One region of the Mesorhizobium sp. WSM4312 genome, then DNA from elsewhere that is predicted to be linked to it. Evidence: predicted binding sites of a transcription regulator. Region 1 holds the regulator's gene; each other region holds the start of a gene.
The links. Region 1 encodes HrcA, which represses chaperone genes, less so after heat shock. Its sites were predicted from a motif close to GTTAGCACTCNCNNNNNGNGAGTGCTAAC; they were not measured.
Positions count from the first base shown of each region.

Region 2: a site for HrcA is predicted at 5,380-5,408, ahead of CK228_RS31905 (co-chaperone GroES). Genes of this name have one in related genera too.
Region 3: a site for HrcA is predicted at 5,919-5,947, ahead of groES (co-chaperone GroES). Genes of this name have one in related genera too.
Region 4: a site for HrcA is predicted at 6,145-6,173, ahead of CK228_RS32390 (co-chaperone GroES). Genes of this name have one in related genera too.

Region 1 is NZ_NSFU01000009.1:243,075-250,655, reverse strand. It holds gene CK228_RS17235 (sorbosone dehydrogenase family protein) at 1-538, opposite strand, end outside; gene CK228_RS17230 (hypothetical protein) at 631-828, opposite strand; gene hrcA (heat-inducible transcriptional repressor HrcA) at 999-2,081, opposite strand; gene rph (ribonuclease PH) at 2,240-2,956, shown strand; gene CK228_RS17210 (VOC family protein) at 3,140-3,550, shown strand; gene rdgB (RdgB/HAM1 family non-canonical purine NTP pyrophosphatase) at 3,550-4,212, shown strand; gene hemW (radical SAM family heme chaperone HemW) at 4,209-5,387, shown strand; gene CK228_RS17195 (low molecular weight protein tyrosine phosphatase family protein) at 5,391-5,714, shown strand; gene CK228_RS17190 (hypothetical protein) at 5,796-5,984, opposite strand; gene CK228_RS17185 (hypothetical protein) at 5,992-6,177, opposite strand; gene rsmI (16S rRNA (cytidine(1402)-2'-O)-methyltransferase) at 6,332-7,261, shown strand; gene CK228_RS17175 (YraN family protein) at 7,254-7,581, shown strand, end outside.
Region 2 is NZ_NSFU01000030.1:152-7,732, reverse strand. It holds gene CK228_RS31935 (MFS transporter) at 1-423, opposite strand, end outside; gene CK228_RS31930 (PLP-dependent aminotransferase family protein) at 504-1,907, shown strand; gene CK228_RS31925 (DUF982 domain-containing protein) at 2,253-2,501, opposite strand; gene CK228_RS31920 (DUF982 domain-containing protein) at 2,527-2,847, opposite strand; gene CK228_RS31915 (hypothetical protein) at 2,932-3,162, opposite strand; gene groL (chaperonin GroEL) at 3,221-4,849, opposite strand; gene CK228_RS31905 (co-chaperone GroES) at 4,910-5,224, opposite strand; gene CK228_RS31900 (hypothetical protein) at 5,567-5,800, shown strand; gene CK228_RS31895 (DUF982 domain-containing protein) at 6,189-6,503, shown strand; gene CK228_RS31890 (hypothetical protein) at 6,981-7,220, opposite strand; partial or broken gene CK228_RS31885 (Hsp20/alpha crystallin family protein) at 7,345-7,581, opposite strand, start outside.
Region 3 is NZ_NSFU01000008.1:127,514-135,094, forward strand. It holds gene CK228_RS15065 (TetR/AcrR family transcriptional regulator) at 1-311, shown strand, start outside; gene CK228_RS15070 (TadE/TadG family type IV pilus assembly protein) at 314-754, opposite strand; gene CK228_RS15075 (TadE/TadG family type IV pilus assembly protein) at 751-1,347, opposite strand; gene CK228_RS15080 (TadE/TadG family type IV pilus assembly protein) at 1,344-3,413, opposite strand; gene groL (chaperonin GroEL) at 3,841-5,496, opposite strand; gene groES (co-chaperone GroES) at 5,559-5,855, opposite strand; gene CK228_RS15095 (TetR/AcrR family transcriptional regulator) at 6,033-6,659, opposite strand; gene CK228_RS15100 (MFS transporter) at 6,785-7,581, shown strand, end outside.
Region 4 is NZ_NSFU01000031.1:27,862-35,442, forward strand. It holds gene nirK (copper-containing nitrite reductase) at 1-1,082, shown strand, start outside; gene CK228_RS32365 (SUMF1/EgtB/PvdO family nonheme iron enzyme) at 1,156-2,025, shown strand; gene CK228_RS32370 (group III truncated hemoglobin) at 2,051-2,485, shown strand; gene CK228_RS32375 (GAF domain-containing protein) at 2,513-3,025, opposite strand; gene CK228_RS32380 (GYD domain-containing protein) at 3,187-3,495, opposite strand; gene CK228_RS35545 (hypothetical protein) at 3,790-3,948, opposite strand; gene groL (chaperonin GroEL) at 4,088-5,716, opposite strand; gene CK228_RS32390 (co-chaperone GroES) at 5,778-6,092, opposite strand; gene CK228_RS32395 (hypothetical protein) at 6,338-6,592, shown strand; gene CK228_RS32400 (DUF1488 domain-containing protein) at 6,589-6,855, shown strand; gene CK228_RS32405 (DUF6500 family protein) at 6,856-7,080, opposite strand.

The sequences.
Region 1 (7,581 bases):
GTTCGCCGGATGCCTTCAGGTCGCCACCGCGGTAGGCAAAGCGCACGATGCTGTCGCTGTTGGCGACATAGACCCATTGCGGATCATCGCCCGGCGGATAGAAGGCAATGCCATAGGGCTGGTTGAGATTGCCGGCGAAAATGCGGTCCTCGGCGGGCTTGGCGCTGTCCTTGGCCAGGCGATAGACGCGGATCTGGTTGGCTTCGCTGTTGGCGACGAACAGGTCGCCATTGGGTGCGACGCGCACGGCGCGCGGATTGTCGATGCCGGAGGCGATCAGTTCGGCCGAAAAACCCGGCGGCAATTGCGGCTTCGCGCCCGTCGGCATGTCGGCAAGGCCGGCGCTGTTCGACACCGACTTGGTGACGTAAGGCTTCGGCAGGTCTTCCGGCTTGATCAGGCGGCGCACGCCCGGTCTGTCGGCACGCCAGTCGCCGAAGGCGGCCGCGCCCTTCAGCACCGGCTGGTCCGCCTGCTGGGCGAATGCCGCGCCTGTGAGAAAGAGGGCGGGGATCACCAGTCCGGCCAATCGGATCATCTTGTCCTCCATCTGGTCGCGAAGGAAACCAACGGCCGGCTTGTCTCCGGGTTCCGCCTCACTCGACCTGATGAGAAAGCGAAAGTCCGGCTTTATGTCCCGGCCGCGTAAAAATCGTCGTCGAGGCGTTTTTCCAGCGCGACGAGATCGGCCGGCAGCGGCAGGCCCATGGCGCGCATTTCCCGCAATTTCTCGCGCAATTGTTCCTGGATTTCGTGCTGGTCTTCCGGCTGGTTGACCATCTCCTCCAGCAGCAGGCTGATCCGGGCCTTGAGTTCTTCGAGCGCCATTCTTTTTCTCCTTGCTGCCCGTTTCGATCTTGGCACTAAGGTGCAGAGCTTCAGGTCAGGCCGAGCCGAAAATGGTCGATACCGAGAACCGGAGCGTACTGGTCGTACGCGAGTACCGGAAGCGCAGGTATCAGCCATTCGCAGGCCGGCATCACCCGAATATCCACACCTTAGCGCAACATGCGCGATATCAACTGCGCCGTATAATCGACCATCGGCACGATGCGGGCGTAGTTCAGCCGGGTCGGGCCGATGACCCCGAGCGCGCCGACGACGCGGGCGTCCTTGTCGCGATAGGGCGCGACAACCAGCGACGAGCCCGACAGCGAAAACAGCTTGTTTTCCGACCCGATGAAGATGCGCACGCCCGATCCCTGCTCGGCGAGGTCGAGCAGCTGGATCAGCCCGTCCTGCGTTTCCATGTCCTCGAACAGATGCCGCAGCAGCTCGATGTCGGCCTGGGCGGTGACGTTTTCGAGCAGGTTGGCGCGGCCACGCACGATAAGCCGTGCCGGCAGGCCGCTTTCGGCGCCCGCCCACACCGCCAGGCCTTTCTCGACGAGGTCCTGCGACAGCGTGTCGAGGGCCGCTCTCGTCTCTTCCTTGATGCGGGCGATTTCGGTGCGCGCCTCCGCCAGCGTACGGCCGCGAATATGGGCGTTGAGGAAATTCGAAGCCTCGTGCAACTGCGAGACGGTGATGCCCGCCGGCAGCTCGACGACGCGGTTCTCGACGTCGCCATTTTGCGACACCAGCACGGCGAGCGCCTTGGTCGGCTCGAGCTGGATGAATTCGATATGCTTCAGCGCCACCTCGTTCTTGGCGGCCAGCACCAGGCCGGCGCCGCGCGACATGCCCGACAGCATCTGGCTGGCCTCGGTCAGCATGTGCTCCAGCGTCGCGCCAGAGCCTGAGGCCCGCACCTGCGCCTCGATGGTGCGGCGCTCCTCGTCGGAGAGGTCGCCAAGTTCCATGAAGGCATCGACGAAGAAGCGCAGGCCGGCCTGCGTCGGCAGCCGTCCGGCCGAAATGTGCGGCGCGTAGATCAGGCCGAGATGCTCGAGGTCGCTCATCACATTGCGGATGGTGGCCGGCGACAGCGAGGACGGCAGGATGCGCGACAGGCTGCGCGAGCCCACGGGCTCGCCATCCCTGAGATAGGAATCGACGATGCGCCGGAAGATGTCACGAGAGCGCATGTCGAGTGATTGAAGTGCGAGCGGCTGCGAACCCGGATCGATTGCCTTGGTCATTCGGCCAAAAACCTCCGTCCTCAGGATATAGACTTCGGCACGGTGGGCGCAACCGGTCTCTGTATCGGATCGCCCGGTCCGTTTTCCTTTGCGCGCTGCCCCCCAATGCGGCTAAAAGCCGGCCACGATTCCGAAAAATGACTGGGAAAGAAGCCTGAATGCGCCCCTCCAAACGCCAATTCGACGAAATGCGCGCCATCTCCTTCGAGCGCGGCGTCTCCAAGCACGCCGAAGGTTCGTGCCTGGTGAAGTTCGGCGACACCCATGTCCTGTGCACGGCGAGCCTCGAGGAGAAGGTGCCGGGCTGGATGCGCAATTCCGGCAAGGGCTGGGTGACGGCCGAATATGGCATGCTGCCGCGCTCGACCGGCGAGCGCATGCGCCGCGAGGCCTCCGCAGGCAAGCAGGGCGGCCGCACGCTGGAAATCCAGCGCCTGATCGGCCGCTCCTTGCGCGCCGTGGTTGATTTGCAGGCGCTGGGCGAGCAGCAGATCACCGTCGATTGCGACGTCATCCAGGCCGATGGCGGCACCCGCACCGCCTCGATCACCGGCGGCTGGGTGGCGCTGTACGACTGCCTGCGCTGGATGGAAGCCCGGCAGATGGCCAGTGTTTCGAAGGTGCTGAAGGACCATGTCGCGGCGATTTCCTGCGGCATCCATGACGGCCAGCCGGTCATCGACCTCGATTATCTCGAGGATTCCGCGGCCGGCACCGACGCCAATTTCGTCATGACCGGCAAGGGCGGCATCGTCGAGATCCAGGGCACGGCCGAGGGCGAGCCTTTCTCGGAAGACCAGTTCGCCGAGTTGATGGGCCTGGCCAAGAAAGGCATTTCGCGGCTGGTGAGTTTGCAGCAAATGGCGGTGGCGTAGGTTTTAGATGCCGAGCCCAGGCACCCCCCTCTGGCCTGCCGGCCATCTCCCCCTCAAGGGGGGAGATCGGATGTCATCTCGGCCTTCGCCAATCTCCGGCGTTGCAAGATGGGCGGCGAGATTGAGGCTGCTGATCTCCCCCCTTGAGGGGGAGATGCCCGGTAGGGCAGAGGGGGGTGCCTCGTGACACCCAATGCAATTTTGGAATCAGCGCTCTATGTGACTGATCTCAACGCGGCCGAGCATTTCTACACCGACATCCTCGGCCTCACGTTCCTCGGCAAGGTCGACGGCAGGCATCTTTTCTTTCGCTGCGGGCCGGGCGTGCTGCTCATCTTCAACGCCGAGGCAACCAAGATCCCGCCGGCGCCGGATGCCCGGCTGCCGGTGCCGCCGCACGGCGCGGTCGGCGAAGGTCATCTCTGCTTTGCCGCCAGCGCGGATGAAATCGTGGCTTGGAAAGCGCATCTCGAGGCGAAGAAGATCGCCATCGAAAGCGAATTCGAATGGCCGCAAGGCGGCCGTTCGCTCTATATACGCGACCCCTCGGGCAATTCGATCGAGTTCGCCGAGCCGAGAATCTGGGGCCTTTGATGCATACACTTGATGGCAAGAAGATCGTCGTCGCCAGTCACAATGCCGGCAAGCTGCGCGAATTCGCCGACCTGATGGGACCCTTCGGCTTCGAGGCGAAGTCGGCCAAGGACTACGGTCTGCCGGAACCGGACGAGACCGGCACGACCTTCGAGGAAAACGCCTACATCAAGGCGCTGGCCGCGGCGAAGGCGACCGGCCTGCCGGCGCTGTCGGACGATTCCGGCCTCTGCGTCGACGCCCTCGACGGCGCGCCCGGCGTCTACACCGCCAACTGGGCCGAAACCCCTGACGGCAGCAGGGACTTCGCCATGGCCATGCAGCGCACCGAAGTGGCTTTGCAGGAAGTCGGCGCCGCCTCGGCCGAACGGCGCAAGGGCCGCTTCGTCGCCGTCATTTGCCTGGCCTTTCCCGACGGCGCGGCCGAATATTATCGCGGCGAGGCCGAAGGCACGCTGGTCTGGCCGCCGCGCGGCGAGCTCGGCTTCGGTTACGACCCGGTGTTTTTGCCCAATGGCTTCGACAAGACGTTTGGCGAGATGAGCGCTGAGGAAAAGCACGGCTGGAAACCCGGCCAGCCAACGGCGCTCTCACATCGCGCCCGCGCCTTCCAGAAATTCGCCCAAGCACGGTTGGATCTGCCTAGATTGGGCTCGGCATGACCGGACCTGGCATGATCATGCCGCTCGACCGCAGCCCCGGCTTCGGCGTCTACATCCATTGGCCGTTCTGCGCGGCCAAGTGCCCCTATTGCGACTTCAACAGCCATGTCCGCCACCAGCCGGTCGACCAGGAGCGCTTTGCCGCCGCCTTTGAGGCGGAACTGGCGACGATGCGTGAGCGGACCGGGCCGCGCGAGGTGACCAGCATTTTCCTCGGCGGCGGCACGCCCTCGCTGATGAAGCCGGAGACGGTGGCCAGGGTTCTGGACGCCGTGGCGAAGAACTGGACGGTGCCTGACGGCATCGAAGTGACGCTGGAGGCCAACCCGTCCTCGGTCGAGGCCGAACGCTTTCGCGGCTATCGCGCGGCCGGCGTCAACCGCGTCTCGCTCGGCGTGCAGGCCCTGAACGACAAGGATTTGCGCTTCCTCGGCCGGCTGCACAATGTCGACGAGGCGCTGCACGCCATCGGGCTCGCGCGCGAAATCTTTCCGCGCCTGTCCTTCGACCTGATCTACGCCCGGCCGGGCCAGACGCCGGAAGCCTGGGCGGCCGAACTCGAACAGGCGATCGGCCACGCCGCCGACCATCTGTCGCTCTACCAGCTGACCATCGAGGAAGGCACGCCCTTCCACGCCCTGCATGCGGCAAAGAAATTCGCCATTCCCGACAATGACCACGCCGCCGACCTCTATGCTTTGACGCAGGAGATCACCACGGCGCACGGCCTGCCGGCCTATGAGATTTCCAACCACGCCCGGCCGGGCGCGGAAAGCCGGCACAATCTGACCTATTGGCGCTATGGCGAATATGTCGGCGTCGGCCCCGGCGCGCATGGCCGCTTCGTCGAGAACGGCCGACGCACGGTGACGATCGCCGAGCGGATGCCGGAGACCTGGGCCAACCTCGTCGAGGCCAAGGGCCATGGCGTCACCGGCGGCGAGATCCTAACACGTTCGGAAGAGGCCGACGAATTCCTGCTGATGGGGCTGAGGCTGGCCGAAGGCATCGACCTTTCGCGCTACGAAGCCTTCTCCGGCCGCGGCCTGTCGAGCGCGCGGCTGTCGGTGCTGCAGGGCGAGGGACTGGTGGCGCCGATCGGCAACGCCCGCCTGCGCGCCACGCCGGCCGGCATGATCGTGCTCGACGCAGTGGTGGCCGATCTGGCGCGCTGACCTTTGAAAAACGTCCTGTTCGTCTGCAGCCAGAACCGCCTGCGCAGCCCGACCGCCGAGCAGGTGTTTTCAACGCGCCGGGACATCGAGGTCGCGTCGGCGGGGACCAATCATGACGCGGATACGCCGCTGACGCATGAGCTGGTCGCCTGGGCCGACATCATCTTCGTCATGGAAAAGGTGCACCGCACGAAACTGCAGAAGAAATTCAAGGCCAGCCTGAAGCAGGCCCGGGTCATCTGCCTCGATATACCGGATAATTATGAATTCATGGATCTCGAGCTGATTGACCTTCTGAAGGCGCGCGTTTCACGCTATCTGGGGTGAACCAGTCATCCCCGGGTCCATGCCGCGTGGCTCCGCCCGCTATAACGAAGCGAGAGCAGTCGCGGCCAGAGATCGCAGTGGTCAGGCGTCGTGCTTGAAACGGCGCTTGCCGCGATCCTTCTCGGCATGCGCCTCTCCGTTGCGGGCCGGTTTGGCGTCGGCCTTTTCGCGGCGAACGCTGTGCTGGTCGTTCATCGGATGTGGCGGCACGCCTTCCCTGGCGCTTTTCGTTTCAAGACGGGTGATGAAGATATCGAAGCGATTGGGCATCGTCCGGTCAGTGCTCCGTCGTGCTGTCTGGTTGGTTGTCGGAAAGCCTGACATTCGTCGGCAGGGCGGTCGTCGCCCGCTCGGTCAGGCTAGTGTCGGTCTTGGCAGGCAGGCGCTTGTCCCTGGGGCCGGCAACGCGCTTGCGGCCGGCATAGTAAGGCTCGAAAGCGTCCTGTATCTTCAGGCTGTCCATCCTGTCCTCCCTTTAGGAATCAGGGGCTAAATCTGCCAATGCCGGTTTGGTTCCCTACTGTGGCGAAGGCATGGCGATCACCTTACATCGGCGTGAGCTTTTGCAAGCCCGCGCCAGCCATGCCAAACAAGATTTGGCAGGCCAACAGGGCTGAATGGAGACGGCATCAGTGACCGACGAGACGGGCAAGCGCATCTATGTCGTCGGGCAGGCCGAATTTCCCGCCCGTCCGCTCGAGCCGGCGCTCTATCTGGTGGCGACGCCGATCGGCAATCTCGCCGACATCACGCTGCGCGCGCTGGAGACGCTGGCCGCCGCCGACATCGTCGCCTGCGAGGACACCAGGGTGTCGCGCGTGCTGCTCGACCGCTACGGCATCCGCCGCCGCACCACGGCCTATCACGAGCACAATGCCGGCGAGGCCGGGCCGAAGCTGATCGCGGCGCTTCAGGCCGGCCAGAGCGTGGCGCTGATTTCCGATGCCGGCACGCCGCTCGTCTCCGATCCCGGCTACCGGCTGGTCGGCGAAGCAATCGACCAAAGCATTCGCGTCGTGCCGATCCCCGGTCCGTCGGCGCCGCTGGCCGCGCTCACCGCGTCAGGCCTGCCGTCCGACGCTTTCCTGTTCGCCGGCTTTTTGCCGGTGAAGACTGGGCAGCGGCTGACGCGGCTGGAGGCACTGAAGGCGGTACCGGCGACGCTGATCTTCTTCGAATCGCCGCGCCGGTTGGCCGAATCGCTCGGCGCCATGGTCGAGGCGCTCGGCGGCGAGCGCAAAGCCGCAATCGGCCGCGAATTGACCAAGACCTTCGAGGAAATGCGCACCGGCACGCTGCGGGCGCTGGCCGACCACTATGCGGCCGCCGACACGCCGAAGGGCGAGATCGTCGTCTGCATCGGCCCCGCCGAGGCCAAGGCGGACGAGCCCGAAGACATTGACCGCCTGCTTTTGTCGCTCGCCGCCGAAATGCCGGCCTCCAAAGCGGCGGCGGAGGCCGCGAAGATGACCGGCGGCCAGAAACAGGCGCTTTACCGGCGGCTGCTGGAACTCAAGGACACCTCAGGAGAAGGCGACGGTGGCTGAGCGCCCGAGCGCCAACCGCCGGAAAGCCTATCGGCGCGGCCATCGCGGCGAGTGGCTGGCGGCTGCCGCGCTGATGCTGAAGGGCTACCGCATCCTCGCGCGCCGCCATCGCACCCGCTTCGGCGAGATCGACCTGATCGCGCGGCGCGGCGATCTCGTGCTGTTCGTCGAGGTCAAGGCTCGGCGTTCGCTGATGGAAGCCATGGAAGCGATCGGCCATGAATCGGAGCGCCGCATCGAGGCCGCCGCCGACATCTGGCTCTCGCGGCAGGCGGATTACGGCAGGTTGTCGATGCGCTTCGACATGGTCGCCGTGCTGC
Region 2 (7,581 bases), on a different contig from region 1:
ACGCCGCGACGGCGGTGCAATCTGGGCCGAGAGACCGGAGGCGGCGACGAGCAGCACGCCAAGTGCAAGCCCGCGACCTGCGCAATTGAGGAGCAGCAGCGCGAGCGAAGCAGGAAAGGCCGTAAGGCAGGCTAGACCGAGCAAGCCGAGGGCGAGCGCAAGCGCGCTCTTACGACCGGCGCGGTTGATCACCTGTGGCGCGGCAATTTCGCCGACGATGGTGGCTGCCATCAAGGCGCCGGTTGCGGCGCCTGCGCCGCTGGTCCCTGCGACAGCCGACGCATGCGCGGGAATGGCCGACAGAAGCAGATAGAAGCTGCTCATTGCCGAAAGCATCACGCCTGCAATGCTCAGCATGGGAGCCGTCAAAATCGGCTCAGGAGCGGTTCGTGCCCGCGGTGCGGTAATTGCGGTTGTCGCCATGGTCTTGTCCTCACAGATGACGAGGCCTGGCTTACCGTGCTACTGGTCTTGACGATATGGCCAGTTGTTGAGGAATTTAGTTGACCAGTTTGAACGCGGATATCGCTCTCAGCCTTGACCGCTCGATCAATGAGAGCCTCGGCAGTCAGCTGCGCCGCGGCCTGCTGACCCGAATTCGAACCGGGGCCTTGCGCCCGGGCGTCCTCCTTCCCTCGACCCGCGCGCTCGCCGCCCAACTGGGTGTCTCGCGCCCACTTGTGGTCGACGCCTATGCGCAACTCGCCGCCGAGGGATTCCTGACCGTGCGTCAGGGCGCACGGCCGATGGTCGCCGCCGGCTTGGCGAACGTCGCCGCCTCGGCAGAGCAGCGGTCCGCCGATGAGGTGATCCGCTACGATCTGCGGCCGGCCATGCCGGACGTAGGGCATTTCCCGCGCAAGGCCTGGCTGAGCGCCGTCAGGCAGGTGCTCCAGACCCTTCCGGCGAGCGATCTCGGCTATGGCGACCTTCGCGGGAGTTCGGTCCTCCGGGCTGCGCTCGCCGATTATCTCGGCCGCGTGCGCGGCCTCATCGCCGACCCCTCACGCATCTTCATCACCAGCGGCTTTGCCGAAGGGCGCGCCCTGGCCTGTGTTGTCCTGCATGCCGTCGGAGCGCGCAGCGTTGCGGTCGAGGATCCGGGTTACAGCGATTGGGTCGCGGTCGACAAAGCCGGGCTCCTGCGAGTCCCCGTGCCGGTGGACGAGGATGGGATCGACGTCGACCAGCTCATCGCGACCGGCGCCGATGGCGCGCTGGTTACCCCGTCGCACCAGTTTCCGGTTGGCGGCGTGCTCAGCGCGGTTCGGCGACAGCGCCTGGTGAAATGGCTTCATGAAACGGACCGCTATATTCTTGAAGACGACTATGATGCGGAGTTCCGCTACGATCAGGCGCCGGTCGGGGCACTACAGGGCCTCGCTGCCGATCGGGTCGTCTATGCAGGCACCGCAAGCAAGACACTGGCGCCGGCGCTGCGCCTCGGCTGGCTCGTGGTTCCGCCGCAGCTGATCGCACCGATGAACCGCGAGCTGCGGCGCTGGAGCGAAGGACCTCCGCGCATCGATCAGGACGCACTTGCGCACCTTCTGCAGTCAGGCGCCTATGATCGGCACTTGCGGAAGATGCGCCGTATCTACCGTGATCGCCGCAACAGTCTGCTGAGCTGCTTGAGGGACGAACTCCCGGACGTCGAGGTTGAGGGCGCGGCAGCGGGTCTCCACGTAACGGTGCGACTGCCCGCAACCATTGGTCGAGCCGGTGAGGCCGACATCGTCGCGCTTCTGCGAAAACGGGGCGTGGCGACCGAAGCGCTCGGACGATATTCTCAAACCGCGGCCGGGCCACGGCGCTTGTTCATCGGCTACGGCCGAATTCCCGACAGCGCGATTGCTTCCAGCGTCCGCTTGCTCGCTCAGACCATCCGTGACGTCTCGCCCCAGTGAAGTCCGGTGATCGCGGTCGGTGCAACGTGCATTTCTGCCCCATACACGCTCAATTCTTCCAGTTTGAATTGAGCGCTATCGCGTAAGTCCATAAGTTGTAGGCGAAATGATTTTGGGGGCCTTTTCGTCAGTCCTGTCCGGCAAATGATGGCACTCGTCAGCTCATGACTCGCCGTTTTCTAAAGGCTTGGGAACGATGCTTGCGATAGGCGGCGACAACGACGTGCAGGCTGGTTCCGACCTGGGCCGCCGGGTCATATCCGCTCCTTGCAGATCCGAGGGAGGCGTGCAATCGGTCAGATTGCGTCGCTCGCAAAGCAAAGACTTACCTCAGCGCCGGGCTCACTATGAGACCTGGATCAAACCTGCACGACGGGCCGCCTTCAAAAATGCCCGTCTTGCTTGTTGCGGAGCCCGCCATCCGTCCAAGGCGTCGCGGCAGGTGCGGCGGGCAGCTCGATAGCTTGGTCCTCTCGCCCATTCCGGCCATTGGTCATGAAGGCACTCAAGTGCTTCCCAACTGCTGGCAACCACCCGCTCCCTCGAGGGTCTCACGCGCAGTCTCACTGGTTCGGAAAATCGAATATCCCTCATAGCTTTGTGCGCTCCCGCAGACCGATTACATCGACTTGTTGTAGGGGCCTCTCGAAGCCGCTCCGAAAGCGCCAACTGCCTCGGCCGCGACGATGTCGCCTGCGGCCTGTACAAGCAAATCCATGCGGCGGGCGAAGGCAACAAATGTGCTGCGAGCGGTTTCGGCATCCACCTCGCCGGCGAGGGCTGCCCGACAGGCATTGAGCGCGACGCCATGAGCAGAGTTTCGCTTCGATGGCGGCCATTCATCCAACAGGACGAAGGCGTCTTTTACGCTTTGAATGTCGGTCGGAAACCCAAGACCCACCAGCACCCTCACGGGATGCTGAAATTGATTGTGTTCCATATTTTCCTCCGTTTCACGCGATTAGCTCAATCGATCGGAAGCCTTTCCCACGGCGCGTGCGCGATAGATTGCGGGCGTCGCGCCTTAGCCTGCCGAACTCCCGTTTCCAGGAGGACCTTTGCTGTCGGTAAGATTCCGCGCGGCCAGAAACATCACCGTGTATGCTGCTTTGCGCCGGTCCCAACCCGCGGCCTCCGCTCTGTCGAGCAAGTCGACCAGTATCGGGTCAAGCGCAACCTTCAGGTCTGCTTCGTAGTTCAGATCGGTGGCCGCACGCGCCGGCGGCGGGATTACGTTCAAGTTCATCACGTTCATGGCTCTACCCATTTGTCAGGGTGTCCGGGCCCACCGGGCGCGGACACAGCCGTTGCCATCAGAAGTCCATGCCACCAGCCGGCATTGCCGGAACGGCGGGTTCCTTCTTCGGCTTCTCGGCAACCATCGCTTCCGTCGTTACTAGCAGGCCGGCAACCGATGCCGCATCCTGGAGTGCGGTTCGCACCACCTTCACCGGATCGATGACGCCCTCGTTGTAGAGGTCGCCGAACGCGTTGGTCTGTGCGTTCCAGCCCCAGCCGAACTCCGGTTTCTCACGCAACTTGCCGACGATGATCGAGCCTTCCGCGCCGGCGTTCTCAGCGATCTGGCGCACTGGCGCTTCAATCGCGCGGCGCACGATCTCGATACCATGCTTCTGGTCTTCATTCTCGGCCTGCACCCTGTCCAGTGCCTTGGCCGCACGCAGAAGCGCCACGCCGCCACCCGGCAACACGCCTTCCTCGACCGCAGCGCGCGTCGCATGCATGGCATCGTCGACACGGTCCTTGCGCTCCTTGACCTCGACCTCCGTCGAGCCGCCGACGCGGATGACGGCGACACCGCCGGCGAGCTTGGCCAGCCGCTCCTGCAGCTTTTCCCTGTCGTAGTCGGAGGTCGTTTCCTCGATTTGCGCCTTGATCTGGCTGACGCGACCCTGGATGTCGCTCCTCGAGCCGGCGCCGTCGACGATGGTGGTGTTCTCTTTCTCGATCACCACCTTCTTGGCGCGGCCGAGCATCTCCAGCGTGACGTTCTCCAGCTTGATGCCGAGATCCTCGCTGATGGCCGTGCCGCCGGTCAGAATGGCGATGTCTTCCAGCATCGCCTTGCGGCGGTCGCCGAAGCCGGGCGCCTTGACGGCGGCGACCTTCAGCCCACCTCGCAGCTTGTTGACGACCAGGGTGGCCAATGCCTCGCCCTCGACATCCTCGGCGATGATCAGCAGCGGTTTGGACGATTGAACGACGGCTTCCAGCACCGGAAGCAGTGCCTGCAGATTGGACAGCTTCTTCTCGTGGATCAGCACATAGGGCTCTTCGAGTTCGACGCGCATCTTGTCCTGATTGGTGATGAAGTACGGGCTGAGATAGCCGCGATCGAATTGCATGCCCTCTACGACTTCGAGTTCGGTCTCGGCGGTCTTGGCTTCCTCGACGGTGATGACGCCTTCGTTGCCGACCTTCTGCATCGCTTCGGCCAGGAAGCGGCCGATCTCGGCGTCGCCATTGGCCGAGATGGTGCCGACCTGGGCGATCTCGTCATTCCTGGTCACCTTGCGGGCGTTGGTCTTCAACTCCTGAACAATCGCTTCCACGGCTTTATCGATGCCGCGCTTCAGGTCCATCGGGTTCATCCCCGAGGCGACGGCCTTCGCACCTTCCTTGACGATCGCCTGGGCAAGCACCGTTGCAGTGGTGGTGCCGTCGCCGGCAAGGTCGCTGGTCTTCGAGGCGACCTCGCGCACCATCTGGGCGCCCATGTTCTCGAACTTGTCCTCGAGCTCGATCTCCTTGGCGACGGTGACGCCGTCCTTGGTGATGCGTGGAGCGCCGAACGACTTGTCGATGACGACGTTGCGGCCCTTGGGGCCGAGCGTCACCTTCACCGCATCGGCGAGGATGTTGACGCCGCGCAGCATGCGCTCACGGGCGTCGGAATGGAATTTCACTTCCTTGGCAGCCATTGGATCATTCCTTCAATAGGCAGCTTCATTGACTGGGTTGCTGTGGCGCTGAAGCATCGATCAGGCGGCTTTCTTGATCGTCGCGGCCCGGTCGATCACGCCCATCACATCGGTTTCCTTGATGATGAGCAGATCCTCGCCGTTGAGCTTGATCTCCGTGCCGGACCACTTGCCGAACAGGATGCGGTCGCCGATCTTGACGTCGAGCGGCGTGAGCTTGCCGCTCTCGTCGCGGGCGCCCGGGCCGATGGCAATCACCTCGCCCTCCTGCGGCTTCTCCTTGGCGGTATCGGGGATGATGACGCCGCCGGCCGTCTTCTCCTCGGCTTCGATGCGGCGGACCAGGACACGATCATGCAATGGACGGAACGTCATATCGTTCTCCTTCGGGACAAACAGATTTTTGAGGTTCCTCCACACCGGACCGGCGATATCGGGCCGGTGCGGGGCGCCACGACCCTTTTTCAGGCATCGCGCGGATATCGAGCTAGTTTTGGAATTTTCGAGTTTCAAGGGGTCGCTGGAAAAATTTTGGCACTCTGCATACAAGAGCGCTAGTGACATGAATTCATGCAGCTATTTTCGCTAGGACGCGCGACTTTCAGATCTTGAAATTCCGCAGGGACTCTACGAAATTTTTTCGGCGCTGGAGTCCTGAAAAAGGGCTCGAGCGCAAAACCGATGCCAAGGAGATTTGTTAGGAAGTGGAGACTATCGATGGAACGAACTTTCCCGAAAAACATCCCCTCGATCGCCCCTGAGGCCTCTGATCCTTCGCTTGACCGCCTGCTGTTTCCGGCGCGGCACTTTAGTCACCCCAATGAGGTGGTGGGCGACCGCACGCTCGACACTCAGGAAAAGCGCGCCATTCTTGCCTCATGGGCTTCTGATGCTTGCGCCGTCGACTCCATGCCTGCGCTGCGAAAGCCACCGGCGCTGCTAGCCCGGTGACGTTCGACGCCGTGATGGATGCACTTCGCCGACTGGACGACAGTCGCGCCGAGGTAGGCTGTGACCGCGAGGAATGGCAGGCTCGAGAACGCCCGCAAAGACTTAACGCCTGAACGGGCGACAGGAGAGACGCCCTTTGTTGTTGTCACGGTGCTTTGAAGAAGGTTCTGGCTGTCTGGTTGCCAACACCCCTTGAACCTAAAAGAGGTGTCTCCAATCTCTTTACTATGTCCGGTACTATGTCCGGCGGCGGCTTGGCGGATCTCAAGTCGAACTCTGCCCTGTTTGCTATGGTATTCGCCCAAGCTCGTCGACTTGCCGGAACTGAGATCCTTGCCACACGCAGGCGAGGCAGGATCGGTTGTCACGCAGTTTGAAGGGAGGTCACATGGAAGATGGAATGTTCAAACAGACGATCTTCGTACGAGACGATGGCTTCGCTCTCAGAAGGATCGCTTGTGTCATGGATGCGATAGAGTTTCTTGAGGAATGGCCCCTCGAAAGGCGCGGCCTGCTTCACGCAGCGGCGAGTGACACTTGCTACTCGGCATATGATGGTCGAAAGTCCGTCGATGCGGCACACAAGACATTCACGACTTGGGCACGCAGGGTCGGTGTCATTGAGGATATTCCCGTGGCGCCGCCTTGGATGACAGGGCCTAAGATTAGCGCTGCAGACCATCCTACAGAAATTGACGGTTGATTTCGCTTGCGGCGGCAGGTCGTACCGCCGCCGCATCGGTCGACGCGTCACTAGTGCCATGGGGAGGAGGAGTACTGGGTAGCCAAGGATGCGGCGACCAAGAAGAGTGAGGTGGTGACCAAAAAAACCGGACGGCGCAAACTGACCGATGCCGGCAATAAGACGTATACAAGCAAGGCCAATGCCGACAAGGCATTGAAGGACCTGGCTGCTTGCAAATGAACTGACAGGCTAGTGCAGGTCGCCCCTCCGCCTTCTCGTGGGCCGCCTACACGTCGGCCAGTAGTCGTCTTCGCAGTCTTTCAGGAACAAGGGCTCGAAGCTGGCAAGACACTTGCAGCGACGGCCTCGCGAACTGTCATGCCAACGACACGCCGTTGTCGGGCGAGGCCGCCCAAGTCCGCAAGCATCCTCGGACCTTAAACGGCGCGCTTGGAATCGCTGGAATAGCGTGGCGATCCATGCATCTCTGATCAACTACCGATGCCCGGATGCCGGATCTGCCACGTCGCCTTCGTCATCGGGCTCGATCAGGTCGATTAGCGCTGCCACCCGTGTTCCCGGCAGCGGTCGCCCCTGGCTCATCGGCGCCTCGTCACCAAAGGCCCAGGCCCACGCCTCTCTCAATTCCTCGAGCGAGGCACCGGACGCGATGATCTCCGCAATTGTCACGTCGTCTACAGGCCCGAGGACCGAGACAACGTCTTGGCGTGTCATGGTTATCCTTTTCCTTCCGGTCGAAATACCCCCGAAGCAGATGGGCATTCAATGGACGTCATTTGACCATCTCGCTATCTGCGAGTGCCGGGGCTAGTCGAGCCCCGGCACTCTTTCGCGACAGTCATTTGCTGCCATTGATCGCAATGCGCTTGGCGTTTGCCTGCGCCTTTGTGGTCTTTGGCAGTGTCACGGTGAGCACACCATTCTTGAACGCGGCCGCGACCTTGTCATCTTCAACCTCACGGCCGAGACTGAAGCGCCGCTCAAAGCGCCCATAATAGCGTTCGCTGAACTGGCGATCCTTGTCCTCGGTCTCTGCCTTCTTCTCGCCGCGAAGCGTCAGGACACCATCATCCAG
Region 3 (7,581 bases), on a different contig from region 1:
TCGGCTGTCCGATCGCGCCCGTCGTGCTGGACTCACCGACCGACGTGCCGGAGTTGGCGGATTTGTGCCGCGCGGCCTTCGAGCAGTGGATAGGGCTGTTGCGTGAGGCCTTCGTCAGGGCCGGAGTGCCCGAACGCCGCGCCCACGCTCTGGCGCTGCTGGTCGAATCGTCGCTGGAAGGGCTGATGGTGATCGCCCGCGCCACCCGGGACCGCGCCCCGCTACAGGCGGTGGCGGACGAGGTCGCGGCGCTGATCGAAGCCGCGGTGCTTGCCGGCGAGGTTCAGCGACGCGCGGAGGCCGGTGTCTGAAGTCAAGCGCCCTGGTTCGGGAAGCAGGCGCTGGCGCTGAGGTTCGGGCCGTTAGCCAGCGACGTCAGGAAGGCCGGCAGCACGGTCGTGAATTTGTAGGAAACCTGGACGCTCGAAAAGCCGGACAGGCCCGAGCAGGCGGTGTTGTTGCTGACGGTGATGTTGGCGTTGCTGAGCACGATGCCGTCGGTTGCCGCCCGACTGCTGATATAGCTGATGGCGCTGGCGGCATCGTAGACGCCGTTCTGCGCGCATCCGCTCTGCAGCACGCCGACGCAACGCGCCCCTGCCGCGGCGATTTCATTCAGCACATGCTGGGCCCAGTACATGCGGCCGAACTCGAACGTGCCCATCAGCACGAGCAGCAACGGCACTGACAGCAAGGCGAACTCGACGGCGTTGGCACCGGATCTGTCGCGCAGGAAGGATCGGCGGCGGCTCATTGCGGCTGCGCCACCGACTTGACCGTGATGTTGCCGTTGCTGACGATGCCGAAGCCGCCGAAAAGCGGCGTATAGGGTTTGCTGGCCGTGATCGTTACGAATTTCCCCGCAATGCCGCCGCCACTGCAGATGCTGCCGCATGCCATCGGGGTGCTCCAGGCCACGGCCCCGGAACTGCCCGGGCAATAGCAGAGATCGGCATTGGCGACCGTGCCGCTCTGGGTGGCCGTGGATGTGGTGGCATTGTAGGCAAGTGCCGCACCGTTGTTGATAACGACCTGAATGCTGCCGCCATTGCCGCCCAGACCGCTGGTGACCACCGTCGCAATGTTGCCGGCCAGCGCGCCGCCGCCGGTGGAATTGACCTTGTCGCCATTGAGCAGCGCATAGTTCGAACCAGCCGAAACCGCCGAGCTCAGTTCGAATTTGGCCTTCAATGAGCCGCCTATGTCGACGGTTCCGGCCAGGATGACCAGCAGCACGGGGCTGACCAAAGCGAACTCGACCGCCGACACGCCGGTTTTCTGGCGCCGCAGGAAGTCTGTGAACGCGAAACGCCGGCTGGCGTGGCCGAGGCGTGACTGCTTGCTCATTGCACGAGGCTCACCTTGCTGCTGCCACCGGCACTCGAGGCCGCGATGCATTCCGATGCGGCTGTGGTGCCGCCCGATAGCGTGATGCGTGAGCCGATCATCTGCAGGCACTTGCTCGGGTCGGTGTTCGATCCCAGCACGCTCGAGCCGCCATTCATGATGATCGGGCCATAGGGAAAATAGAATGCGCCCGATATCTGGGCGTTGGAGCTGCCTTCGGCGAAGGTCGCGCCGCCGGTGTTGGAACTGCCCGTGGGGCCGATCACCGCCAGCTTCGCCGTCGCTCCCGACTGGGGTGCGGTGAGCGCGATGTTGCTATAGCCGGCGGCCACGCAGAAAACATAGCCGTTACAACTTCCCGAACTGGATTTGGCCTTGCCTGACAGGACAAGCGTCACATTGGCGCCGCTGACGCTGATCGTGCTGCCGTTGCAGTTGGCGCTGCCGCCGCCATTGCCGCCCAGCGCGAAATAGCCGTCCACGGTGTAGACGCCGGCGCCGAGCAAAATGGCGCCCGAGCCGATGAAGTTGCCGGCGATGTCGTGCTGCGCCGCGACCGGGACCACAAAGCAGCTGCCGCCGCCGCCGCCGTTCACATTGCCGACGACCTGGAAAACGCTGCTGGCGCCCGTCGCATCGGCCATGATCGTTGTCGAACCGCCGCCGAGCGTGATCGCGTCGCCATTGCTGCCTGGCCCGATCTTGTAGGAATTGGTCGTGCCCGAGCCGAAGGTGAGCGTTCCGGTGTTGGTATAGCCGCCGGGGAGCTCGAAAGTGCTCGGTCCACCAAAGGTCAAGGCGGACGCGTTGCAGATGCTGACCTGTCCCGAGCCGTTGCAGGCAGTGTCGCTGCGGCCGATCTTGAAGGTGCCGGCGCCGAAGGTGGTGGTGCCGTAGCCGGTGGTCAGCCCCTTGGCGAAGTTGAACGTGCCGGCGCCAAAGGTCGTTGTGCCGGCGGCGGTCACCTGCTTGCCGAAATTGTAGGTGCCGGCCCCGAACGTCGTGGTTCCGGCCGTGGTGAGGGTCTTGGCGAAGTTGTAGGTGCCTGGCCCGAAATTGGTGGTGGCACTGGTCGTGAGATCGCCGGCGATATTGTAAACTGTCGTTGCCGCGCCGCTTGTAGCGAAGTTGAGGTTGATGCCGCCGCCGATGGTGACGGTGCCCAGGTTGACCGTGGTTTTGCCGCCGCAGTCCAGCGTCCAGGTCGATGACGACGATGCCCAGCTGGCGGTGCAGCCGAGCGCGTTTGCCTGGCCTTGGGTGGGGCCTGTGTTCCAGCCGAAGTCGATGTTGTTGCCGTTGGGAGTGGTTGGCGCTGTTGGCGCGGCTGTCGTCGAAAGCGCCGCAACCGTTGCAATACGGGCCACGGCGGCCGTGACCGCGGCATTGCCGGCCAGCGGGTCGGGGGTGGATTTCTTGGTGATCACCGCGGTCGCCCCGCCTGGGCCGGTGATGCCGTTGCAAGGCTGGCTCGGGGCAGCGGCGGAATTGTAGTTGACGCCGAGCGCCGAAATGCTGGTGCCGCAGGGGACGGTCACCGTGTTGTTGGAAGAGACGGTGCATTTCTGCGCCGAGATCGAGGTACCGCCGCTCAGCGTCAGGCCGGTCTGCGTGCCGTCGAGCGCGAGCATGCATCCGGGCGTTTGCGGCTGCGCACCAAGCTCGGCCACCGAATTGGCATAGATCTGCAATTGCTGGCGATCGTTCAGGACGCGTGCCAGGAACAGCGTCCTGTAGGTGTTGATCGACACCGAAACCGCGTTGACGCCGGTCGTTTTCGGGGAGGCGACCAGGCTCACCTGTACATTGGCGGCGGGAACGCCGTTGAGCACCGCGACGCCGACGGCGGTAGCAGTCATCTGCGAGGTGGACTTGTTCACATTGTAGGCGAGGGCGCCCGCATAGGCCGACAGGTCGGCCACGCGCTGATTGTCGGCGCGCTCGACGAGGGCTGCGCCATATTCGGTCACCAGGGCGGCCATGCCGATCAGGAGCGGCATCACCAGTGGCGAGATGATCAGCACGTTGCCGTCGCGGTTTCGCAAAAATCGCCGGAAAAATTGCATCGATGGTTACCCGACACGCCGCACGCGGAGCAACCTCGCCATGCTCTCGCCCTTTAGTAATCGCGAATGTGTTAAAAAATATTGTCTGACAAATTCACCTAGCGCCATCAAAGCTTAGTCGAAACCTCTGATTTTGCTGGAAAACTGCTCAAGAAAGGGGGCGAGTGCCCCGTCGAGTGGTGCAGACCTCGATGGTCGCTACCGTTGCAGGAGGCAATGAAAAAGGGCGGCATCGCTGCCGCCCTTTCGTATGCATAAGCCAGGTGGCTTGGATTAGAAGTCCATGCCGCCACTCGAGCCCGCTTGCGGGCTCGAGCAATGTAAGTTGATGGGCGTGCTTTATGGACTTCTTAGAAGTCCATGCCGCCACTCGAGCCCGCTTGCGGGCTCGAGCAATGTAAGTTGATGGGCGTGCTTTATGGACTTCTTAGAAGTCCATGCCGCCCATGCCGCCCATGCCGCCGCCGCCCATGCCGCCAGGCATGCCGCCGCCAGCCGACTCCTTCTTCGGAGCCTCCGCGATCATGGCTTCGGTGGTGACGAGCAGGCCGGCGACCGAGGCCGCGTCCTGGAGAGCCGTGCGGACAACCTTGACCGGATCGACGATACCCATGGCGATCATGTCGCCATATTCGCCGGTCTGGGCGTTGTAGCCGAAGGTCGCGCCCTTGTTCTCAAGGATCTTGCCGGCAACGATCGAGGCTTCCGCACCGGCGTTAGAGGCGATCTGGCGGGCCGGAGCCTGCAGAGCGCGACGCACGATGTTGATGCCAGCGGCCTGGTCGGCATTGGCGCCGGCAGCCTTGATGTTGGCCGAAGCGCGCAGCAGGGCCACGCCACCGCCGGCAACGATGCCTTCTTCCACGGCCGCGCGGGTCGCGTTCAGCGCATCGTCAACGCGGTCCTTCTTTTCCTTGACTTCGACTTCCGTCGCACCGCCGACGCGGATCACCGCAACGCCGCCCGCCAGCTTGGCGAGACGTTCCTGCAGCTTCTCCTTGTCGTAGTCCGAAGTGGTCTCTTCGATCTGCTGCTTGATCTGGGCAACGCGGCCCTGGATCTCGGCCTTCTTGCCGGCGCCGTCGACGATGGTGGTGTTCTCCTTGGAGATCGACACCTTCTTGGCGCGGCCGAGCATGTTGAGGCCGACATTCTCAAGCTTGATGCCGAGGTCTTCCGAGATGACCTGGCCACCGGTGAGGATGGCGATGTCTTCCAGCATGGCCTTGCGCCGATCGCCGAAGCCCGGAGCCTTGACGGCGGCGATCTTCAGGCCGCCACGCAGCTTGTTGACGACCAGCGTGGCCAGGGCCTCGCCTTCGACGTCTTCCGAGATGATGAGCAGCGGCTTGGAGGTCTGCACGACGGCTTCGAGAACCGGCAGCATTGCCTGCAGGTTGGAGAGCTTCTTCTCGTGGAGGAGGATGTAGGCGTCCTCGAGATCAGCGACCATCTTGTCGGCGTTGGTGACGAAGTAGGGCGAGAGATAGCCGCGGTCGAACTGCATGCCTTCGACGACTTCAAGTTCGGTCTCGGCGGTCTTGGCTTCCTCGACGGTGATGACGCCTTCGTTGCCGACCTTCTGCATCGCTTCCGCGATCATCTTGCCGACCGACTCGTCGCCATTGGCCGAGATGGTGCCGACCTGGGCGACTTCCTCGGAGGTCTTGATCTTCTTGGCGGCCTTGCCGAGCGCCGCGACGACCTCGGTGACGGCCAGGTCGATGCCGCGCTTCAGGTCCATCGGGTTCATGCCGGCGGCAACCGACTTGTGGCCTTCCTGGACGATCGACTGCGCCAGAACGGTCGCGGTCGTGGTGCCGTCGCCGGCGATGTCGTTGGTCTTCGAAGCAACTTCGCGGACCATCTGCGCGCCCATGTTCTCGAACTTGTCCTCAAGCTCGATTTCCTTGGCGACGGTGACGCCGTCCTTGGTGATGCGCGGGGCGCCGAACGACTTGTCGATGACGACGTTGCGGCCCTTGGGGCCGAGCGTGACCTTCACCGCATCGGCGAGGATGTTGACGCCACGCAGCATGCGCTCACGGGCATCACGGGAGAATTTTACGTCTTTAGCAGCCATTTTTAGCTCCTGGCAGGGGCTTGCGATAAAGCCCGGAATTCAGTTGACGGTGAGGCCGATGATCAGCCGATGATGCCCATGATGTCGGATTCCTTCATGATCAGAAGGTCTTCGCCATTGAGCTTGACTTCGGTGCCCGACCACTTGCCGAACAGGATGCGGTCGCCAGCCTTGACGTCCAGGGGGACCAGCTTGCCGCTTTCGTCGCGCGCGCCGGAGCCGACGGCGATGATCTCGCCTTCCTGCGGCTTTTCCTTGGCCGTATCCGGGATGATGATCCCGCCGGCGGTCTTGGATTCGGATTCGACCCGGCGAACGACCACGCGGTCATGAAGCGGGCGGAACTTCGACTTTGCCATTTTTTCTTCCTCGAATGAGAACGGTGAGAAACAGTTCCTCCGTCCGGCGAAGCCGGACATATAGTTAGCACTCACCAAGGGCGAGTGCTAACGTGGCGCTGAAATAGGCCGCCGACCTGCGAGAGTCAAGGCGCGCGGCAGCCTCGAAAGGCGGTAATTTTTTCCACGGATTGCGGCTTAGAGAAACAACCGCAACTGCGTGTGGATGATCGACCGGTAATCCTCGATGGTCCGGCGGCCTTCCGGCTGGCCCTGCGCGAGCGCCAGGCGCACCACGCCACCGGCGAGCTGGAAGATCAACAGGACCATGCGTTCGAACTGCTCATGCTTGCCCGGCTCGATCAAGGTGGTGACATGGTCGCAGAACATCCTGGCCTGATGCCGGGTTTCGGCGATGTCGAGATTCTTCAGCGCCTTGTCGGCCTGGATGGCGTTCTGCAGGTCCTGGATGGCCGGATCGCCGGCGACGCGGCCGAGGTAGTCGTCAAGCAACCGGTCGGCGGCGGCGATGACGTCCTTGGCTTCGCGGACATCGGCGAGGATATCAGTCAATCGCGCGCGGCTCACCTCCGAAAACCGCTCATAGAGCATCGCCAGGATCGCCGACTTGTTGGGGAAGTAGTGATAGACGGTGGCGATTGGTCCGCCCGCCAATGCGCCGACTTCCTTCATGGTGACGGCGTCGATGCCCTTCTCGCCAATCAGCCGCATGGTCGTCGACAAGATGGCATCGATGCGCTCGCGGCTGCGCTCCTGCTTGGGCTTGCGCCTCGGTTCGGTCGCTGTTCGCCTTGCTTCCACCATACACCGGTCTTTCGCACGAATTGCCAAATTCTGGTTGACAAAAAATATGATCAAGTATCAGTTTCTAAAATACTGACAGATTGTCAGCTTTTTTGTCGTGCGACAAGGGACGTTGGGAGGCGGCTTTGGCATCTGGTGACGCGCATGCCGGAAGCGGCGACTGGCTGGTCGGCAATCCGACCGGCGGGCAGCTTGCCTCGGCGCTGTGGATCGGCTCGGTCGGCCTGCTCATTCTCGGCCTGCAGCCAGTGCTGCTCGGCGCTCTCTACACGGAGGGCCATGTCAGCGGCGACGAACTGGCGCTGGTCGCCACCGCCGAGATGATCGCCATTGCCATCGGTTCGGCGATCGTCGCGATGCTGCTATCGGCCCGCAACATGCGCTGGAAAAGTGCGGTGCTGCTGCTCCTGCTGGCGCTGGCGAATGTCTGGACGGCCTATGCCGCCGGGGCCAATGCATTGATGGCGGCACGCGCCTTGGCCGGCCTTGCCGAAGGCGGGCTTGTCGCGGTCGCCACCGAGCTGATCGCCCGTTCGCGGCGCGCCGAACGCATCGGCGGCTTTTTCGTCACCATGCAGACGCTGGCGCAATGCGCGCTTGCCCTGCTGCTGGCGCTCTATGTCATCCCGGCCGCCGGATCGGCCGGCGGCTTCCTCATTCTCGCGGTCGTCTGCGTCCTGTCGCTCATCGTCGCCTTCGTCGTCCCCACCGATTACGCCATTCTGCCCAAGGACGAGAACCTCGCCAATGTGCTGACGATTCCTTCGATTGCCGCCCTGTTGTGCGTCTTCTGTTATTTCATGTTCTTCGGCTCGGTCTGGGCGTTTCTGGAACCGGTTGGCGCCCAATTCGGCATTGACGGCCGCACAGTCGGCCTGATCGTCTCGGCCAGCCTGGCGGTTCAGGTCCTGGGCGCGATGAC
Region 4 (7,581 bases), on a different contig from region 1:
TGTTGGGGTCTGTTCTTGCGGCTGCGGCCGTCGCGACGGTCGGCTCGATGCCGGCCATGGCCAGCGCCAAGGAAGTCGCCGGCTTGCCGCGGGAAAAGGTGACATTGGTCGCGCCGCCTTTCGTCCATGCCCACGACCAGGTGGCCAAAGGCGGTCCCAAGGTCGTCGAATTCACGATGACCATCGAAGAGAAGCCGATGGTGATAGACGCCGACGGCACCCAGCTCAACGCCATGACCTACAATGGCTCGATTCCGGGGCCTCTGATGGTCGTGCATGAGGGTGACTATGTCGAGCTCACGCTGATCAACCCCGACACCAACACGCTTGCCCACAACATCGACTTCCATGCCGCCACCGGCGGGCTCGGCGGCGGTGCGCTGACCCTGGTCAATCCCGGCGAGCAGACGACGCTGCGCTTCAAGGCGACGCGCTCGGGGACCTTCGTCTACCACTGCGCGCCCGGCGGTCCGATGATCCCCTGGCATGTCGTTTCGGGCATGAACGGAGCGATCATGATCCTGCCGCGTGACGGGCTCAAGGACGACAAGGGCAAGTCGGTCCGCTATGACCATATCTATTACATCGGCGAAAGTGACTTCTACATTCCCCGCGACGAGCAGGGTAAATTCAAGAAGTATGACTGGGCCGGCGACAATTACGATGACACGGTGAAAGTCATGCGTGGCTTGATCCCCACCCATGTCGTGTTCAACGGCAAGGCGGGATCGCTGACCGGCGAAAACGCCATGAAGGCCAAGGTCGGCGAGACTGTCCTGATCGTCCATTCGCAGGCCAATCGCGACACGCGTCCGCATCTGATTGGTGGACATGGCGACCATGTGTGGGAACAGGGCAAGTTCGCGAACCCGCCGGCAAAGGACCTCGAAACCTGGTTCATTCGCGGGGGTTCGGCCGGCGCAGCCCTCTACACATTCCTGCAGCCGGGCGTCTACGCCTACGTCAACCACAATCTGATCGAGGCGGTGGAACTCGGCGCGACCGCGCATTTCACGGTCGACGGAAGCTGGGACGACGACCTGATGATGCAGGTCGAAGCGCCAAGGGCGATTACGTCCTGATTGCCGCCTCGGGTCCTAAGGTAGACGCGGCCTTGCGCCATTCCTGCAGGGCCGCGAACGCGGGAAAACTGCAATGCCCCTCAATCCCATCCTGGCTCTCGGAGGTCTGGCTTGCGCCCTGTTCACGCTGGGCGCGACGGGCGCCGTCGGCTGGCGTCCGGCGCCGGATCAGGAACTCCTGATACGCTCCGAACTCATCACCCTCGCGCCCGGATCGTTCGCCCATCCGCTGCCAGGCGAATTCCTCAGGCAGAACCACCCGGTCAGTGCTCCCGTGGTCCGGGCAACGGTGGCGGAGCCTTTCGAGATCATGAAATACCAGGTAAGCGCTTCGGACTACCGGCGCTGCGTCATGGCCGGCGCCTGCAAGCCGGCCGATGGCCGCGGCAGCGGCAATGTTCCGGTTACTGGCGTCAGCCATATCGATGCCGAGGCCTATGCCGACTGGCTCTCGGCCGAGACCGGATCGGCATGGCGCCTGCCGACGGACATGGAATGGGCCTATGCGGCGGGCGAACGCTTTCGCGGCGACATCGAGGCTGGCGAGACCGACCCCAACAATCCGGCGCAGCGCTGGCTCGTCCAATATCGCACCGAGGCTTCGCTTGGACGAAAATCCGACCCCGAGCCGAGAACCAGGGGCGGATTTGGACCCAATTCCAAGGGGGTGGCCGACATTGCCGGCAATGTCTGGGAGTGGACGTCGACCTGTTACGTCCATACGACGGAAGCCGCCGACGGCGCCGGCGTTGCAAGCTCGATCGACAATTGCGGCGTTCATGTCGTGGAAGGTTTCCATCGCACCTATATGTCGAACTTCATCAGGGACGGGAAAAGCGGCGGTTGCGCCGTTGGCACGCCGCCCGACAATCTGGGATTCCGCCTTGTGCGCGACCGGCTCAATCTCGTGCAAGCCGCCATCCGGTGGCTGGGCATTTCCTGATCACGACAACAACAGGGCTTCTGCAATGACATTGAAATCGTCGCTGGCGGATCATGCGCGTCCGGCCCCGGAGAAGCCGTTGCATCATGCAGGCGTCGATCGGGCTGCGATCGGCCGGCTCGTTCGCGAATTCTATGCGCGACTGCGCAAGAACGAACGTCTCGGACCGATCTTCGCGCGCGAGATTCCCGGCGACTGGGAACCGCATCTCGAGAAGATGACCGACTTCTGGTGCTCGGTCATCCTCAAGACGGGTGACTATCATGGCCGCCCGGTGCCGGCGCACCTGAAGCTCGGGGACGTGACCGAGGCCGATTTCGATATCTGGCTGGCCATGTTCAGCCGGACGGCCGCCGAACTCTTTGGCCCGGAAATCGCCGCGGTGTTCGTCGACCGGGCCGAACGGATCGGGACGAGCCTGAAGCTGGCGATGTTCTTCCGCCTGGGCGATCGCGCCTAGACAGCCGGTCCGGAACAGAACGGGCGCTCAGTCCTCGAACGAACTCGCGGCCGCATAGATCGCCGCGAGCGTCTCGATGCCGGCCTGGTCTTCCTTGTCGAAGCGGCCGGGCAGCGGGCTGTCGAGATCGAGCACGCCGAACACGCCTTCATCGTCCTCGAGCAGCACCACCAGTTCCGAGCGCGAATCGGCGTCGCAGGCGATATGGCCGGGGAAATCATGCACGTCCTTGATCAGCATCGAGGTGCCGAGTTGGACCGCCGTACCGCACACGCCCTTGCCGACCGCGATGCGCACGCAGGCCGGCTTGCCCTGGAAGGGTCCCAGCACCAGCTCCTCGTCCGAGGCCAGGAAATAGAAGCCGGCCCAGTTGAGGTCCGGCACCATCTGGAAGATCAGCGCCGCGGTGTTGGCGGCATTGGCGATCGAGTCGCTCTCGCCGTCGAGCAGCGCTTTCAACTGGGCGGCGAGGTCGCGATAGAAAGCGGCCTTGTCCGAGGTGTCGATGGCCTTGGCGGCGAACGTGGCTTGTCTCCAAATTCAGAATCGCGGCTGCGGTTCCGCGAGCTCTCTGCACCAAACGACCACGCGACGATACTAGCTTGAATTCAAGTCGCTGCGAAAGTCGCAAGAAGATGCCCTGTCCGACACTCGGCAGCACGGCATCGAACCGTGCTGCCGTGATCAAGAAGGCAAGTCCATCAGCCGGCGGGTTTGTACGCGCCGGCAGCCTTCTTGGCGGCCGCGAGCACCGCCTTCATGTCGAGTTCTTCCAGTACAACCATCTCGGTCAGCGAGCCGCTCGCTCGCACCGCAAGGGACATGCCAATCCCCGCTGACTGGTCCGGCACCTCGCCATTGACAACGACGTCATAGATGCCGCGCGTGAACATCACGCTGCTCACCTTGCCGCCAACGCTTTCAAAAAGCGCCTTGACCGCGGCCTGCCTGTCCGAGCCTTCCATCAACCCTTTGGCGGCATGAGGCGCATAGTTTGCCAAGATAGTCACTTTCATGGGTATTTCCTCCAAATGTCATTGTCTCGTGCTGCCCCACAATTCGAGCGGCACGGAGTGATTTATTTTTCGGAACAATCGCAGGCGCGCACTGGGACGCGTTGGCGGCCAAGGGCACGCTGCCGGGCAAATATGCGCTCAAGCTAATATAATGACAATACCGAACACGCCGATAGCGCCGACAGGAAGGTGCCTGGCTGGGCCACGCTCGGCCAACGGCATCGAGCTCGCGCCATTGACGCGCGATGTGGTGCTGAGATTGAACGGCCAGTAGCGTCGGGCGCGGCTTTACATCGGGCGCTTGGGCTCGCCCTTTTGTGGTGCGGCCGTGTCGGAATCCGATTTCTTGTGCTTGTCGGCGGCAATCCTGCGGATGCGGTCGAAGCGGTTGTCCTCGGTGGTTTCGGTCGTGACGACCGTCTGCGGCTTCCGCACGAACACGATCATGGATCGATCTCCTGGGCTAGAAGCCCTGCGCGCCGGGAGAAAATCCCCCGGCGGCAAGATCCGGCTCCTGAAGCCGGCTCGGATTCAGGTCAGGCTGAAAGGTGACTTCTATGAACCACCCTCCAGTTCGGTTGCATCCTTAGTAGCCGCCCATGCCGCCGCCGCCACCCGCCGGTGCCGCATCCTTGGCCGGGATGTCGGTGATCATCGCTTCGGCGGTGATCAGAAGCGCTGCGATCGAGCCGGCGTCCTGCAGCGCGGTGCGCACCACTTTCGCTGGGTCGACGATGCCGGCCTTGATCATGTCGACATAGGTCTCGTTCTGGGCGTCAAAGCCCTGATTGTGATCCTTGCTGTCGGCGAGCTTGCCGACGACGATGGAGCCCTCGACGCCGGAATTCTCGGCGATCTGGCGAATCGGCGCTTCAAGCGCCCGCAGCACGATCGAGATGCCGGCGGTGACATCGGCATTGGCGCCGTTGAGGCCCGATAGTGCCGACCTTGCACGCAGCAGGGCGACGCCGCCGCCGGGCACGATGCCTTCCTCGACCGCCGCGCGCGTCGCGTTCAGCGCGTCGTCGATGCGGTCCTTCTTTTCCTTGACTTCCGACTCGGTGACGCCGCCGACGCGGATGACGGCAACGCCGCCCGACAGCTTGGCCAGCCGCTCCTGCAGCTTTTCCTTGTCGTAGTCGGAGGTCGTCTCCTCGATCTGGCCCTTGATCTGGGCGACGCGCGCCTGGATGGTCGCCTTGGTGCCGGCGCCGTCGACAATCGTGGTGGTGTCCTTGTCGATCAGCACGCGCTTGGCGCGGCCGAGCATCTCGATGGTGACGTTGTCGAGCTTGATGCCGAGATCCTCGGAAATCATCTGGCCTGCGGTCAGCACCGCAATGTCTTCCAGCATCGCCTTGCGGCGATCGCCGAAGCCCGGGGCCTTGACGGCCGCGACCTTGAGGCCGCCGCGCAATTTGTTGACGACCAGCGTGGCCAGCGCCTCGCCCTCGACGTCCTCGGAGATGATCAGCAGCGGCCTGCCGCTCTGCACCACCGCTTCGAGGATCGGCAGCATCGCCTGCAGATTGCCGAGCTTCTTCTCGTGGATCAGCACATAGGGCTCTTCCAGCTCGACACGCATCTTGTCGGCATTGGTGACGAAATACGGGCTGAGATAGCCGCGGTCGAACTGCATGCCCTCGACGACATCGAGTTCGGTTTCGGCGGTCTTGGCTTCCTCGACGGTGATGACGCCGTCATTGCCGACCTTGTCCATCGCCTTGGCGATCATCTCGCCGACGGTTGCATCGCCATTGGCGGCGATGGTGCCGACCTGCGCGATCTCGGCCGACGACTTGACCTTCTTGGCCCTGGCCTTGATCTCGACGACAACGGCGGCGACCGCCTGGTCTATGCCGCGCTTCAAGTCCATCGGGTTCATGCCGGCGGCAACCAGCTTGGCGCCTTCGCGCAGGATCGAGGCGGCGAGCAAGGTGGCGGTGGTGGTGCCGTCACCGGCGAGGTCGTTGGTCTTCGAGGCCACTTCCCGCACCATCTGCGCGCCCATGTTCTCGAACTTGTCGGCAAGCTCGATTTCCTTGGCGACGGTGACGCCGTCCTTGGTGATGCGCGGCGCGCCATAGGCCTTGTCGATGATGACGTTGCGGCCCTTGGGGCCGAGCGTGACCTTCACCGCATTGGTGAGGATCTCGACGCCGCGCAGCATGCGGTCACGCGCGTCGGTGGCGAATTTGATTTCCTTGGCAGACATTTTTTCAATCCCGTTCGAATTTGGAGTGGACGAACCCCGCGCGGAAGGCGCGGCGCTCCAGTCAGGCGGCCTTCTTGGCTTCGACGCTCTTCTCGATGACGCCCATAATGTCGGCTTCCTTCATGATCAGAAGGTCCTCGCCGTCGATCTTGACCTCGGTGCCCGACCATTTGCCGAACAGGATCAGATCGCCGGCCTTGACGTCAAGCGGCACAAGCGCGCCGTTTTCGTCGCGTGCGCCGGGGCCGACGGCGATGATTTCGCCTTCCTGCGGCTTTTCCTTGGCATTGTCGGGAATGATGATGCCGCCCTTGGATTTGGTATCGCCTTCGGCGCGCCGGATAACGACGCGGTCGTGGAGTGGCCGAAACTTCATGAAAACTTCTTTCTGGGGCCGGCTTAGGCGACCGCGCCCTTCCTATAGGCGCTTTGGCACTCGATAGATAGGAGTGCCAAAAATTATTCGCAGGGCGATTAAATATTGAAAAGTATTATTTCGGCCTGCCGTTTCGTGATATCCGGAGGCGGTCAAATAATTCAAAAAATTGAATTTTGCCGGTTGGATGCCTATTTATCGGACAAGTTCATTTTCTCGATTCCAGCCCCAAGGAGATTTATGCGATGGCCGACGGCAATCAGACGATCATGGAAAAAGCTGAAGCCCGCTTCGTCGACAAGCAGAAGAAGACGGCGGAGCGCAACAAGGCAACCGCCGAGTACATGTCCGAGGCGCGGGCCAGGGAGATCAAGACCGCAAAGCTCAGGACATTGCGCCTGGCCAAGGAAGAGGCGGATCGCGTCGCCGAAGCCCTGAACCCGACGCCGAAGAAGAAGCGGGCGACCAAGAAGGCCGCCGCAACGGAGGCAAAAACATGAGCCTGACCTTCCCCAACCGCAGCCGCAGCTATGACGAAGCCGGCAAGCGCATCCGCTTCGTCGGCCATGACGGCATGTTCCAGATTTCCTTCTCGGTGGCCGTCGATGCGATGAGCAAGATCCAGCCGCAAACCAGCGCCGATGAAGCGGGCTACCTCGCAACGTTCGACACCGAGAGCAGCGTCATCCGCGATGTTGCGTCGAAGGCCTACGGCCGTACGCGCAAGAGCATGTATGTGCTGACATCCGACGACTTCGGCTGATCAGCCGAGGTCCATGTCCTCGATCATCGTCCGTATCTTCGCGGCTTTTTCGAAATGGTCGAGGCGGTGGGTCCTGATCCACCATTCCGCTGCTTCCATCAGCAGTTCGGGGTCGTCATTCCTGTTGGCGAAAAACGCGTAGAACGACAGGCCGACGGCGGGCCCTTTCTCGGAAATCTTGCGGTCGCAGACCTCCAGTATCTTTTGCCTCAGGCTCGCTCTCACGGGAATCCTTCTTGTTTTGGTGTTGCGGGCCTTGGCCCACCCCGGAACGTTCAACCCTTGCGCTCCGCCCTCTCCTGATGTCGCCGACATTCATCTGCACGACCATGTCCTCGGCCTCGCGCGGGCTCATGCCGACCATCATCTCTTGCCTGATCACGCCTGGCCGGCCAGTCAAGACATCGACGATGGCCCAGATCTGCGGCAGATCCATGCGCAGTGCGCCAGAAGGTCGGGCACAGATTCTCGGCTGTAGGATTTTTGGAGGCCTCGCCTCGGGATCGAACCGAGGCTTCAGAGATTTGCCGTCTCCAGCGTAGCCGCTCCGCCACGAGGCCATGGCAACCGAACTAACGGGGAAATGCTTGCGGAAACGTTAAGGCCCAACGGCCGTTCTGTCGGTACTTTGGAAAATGTCGCCTGGCGTCGCTCTTCGGCAGACCCTTGCGGCGAAGCGATCACGGACGTCAACTTTCCCCTTGAACGATCCCCCGATCTGGCTTA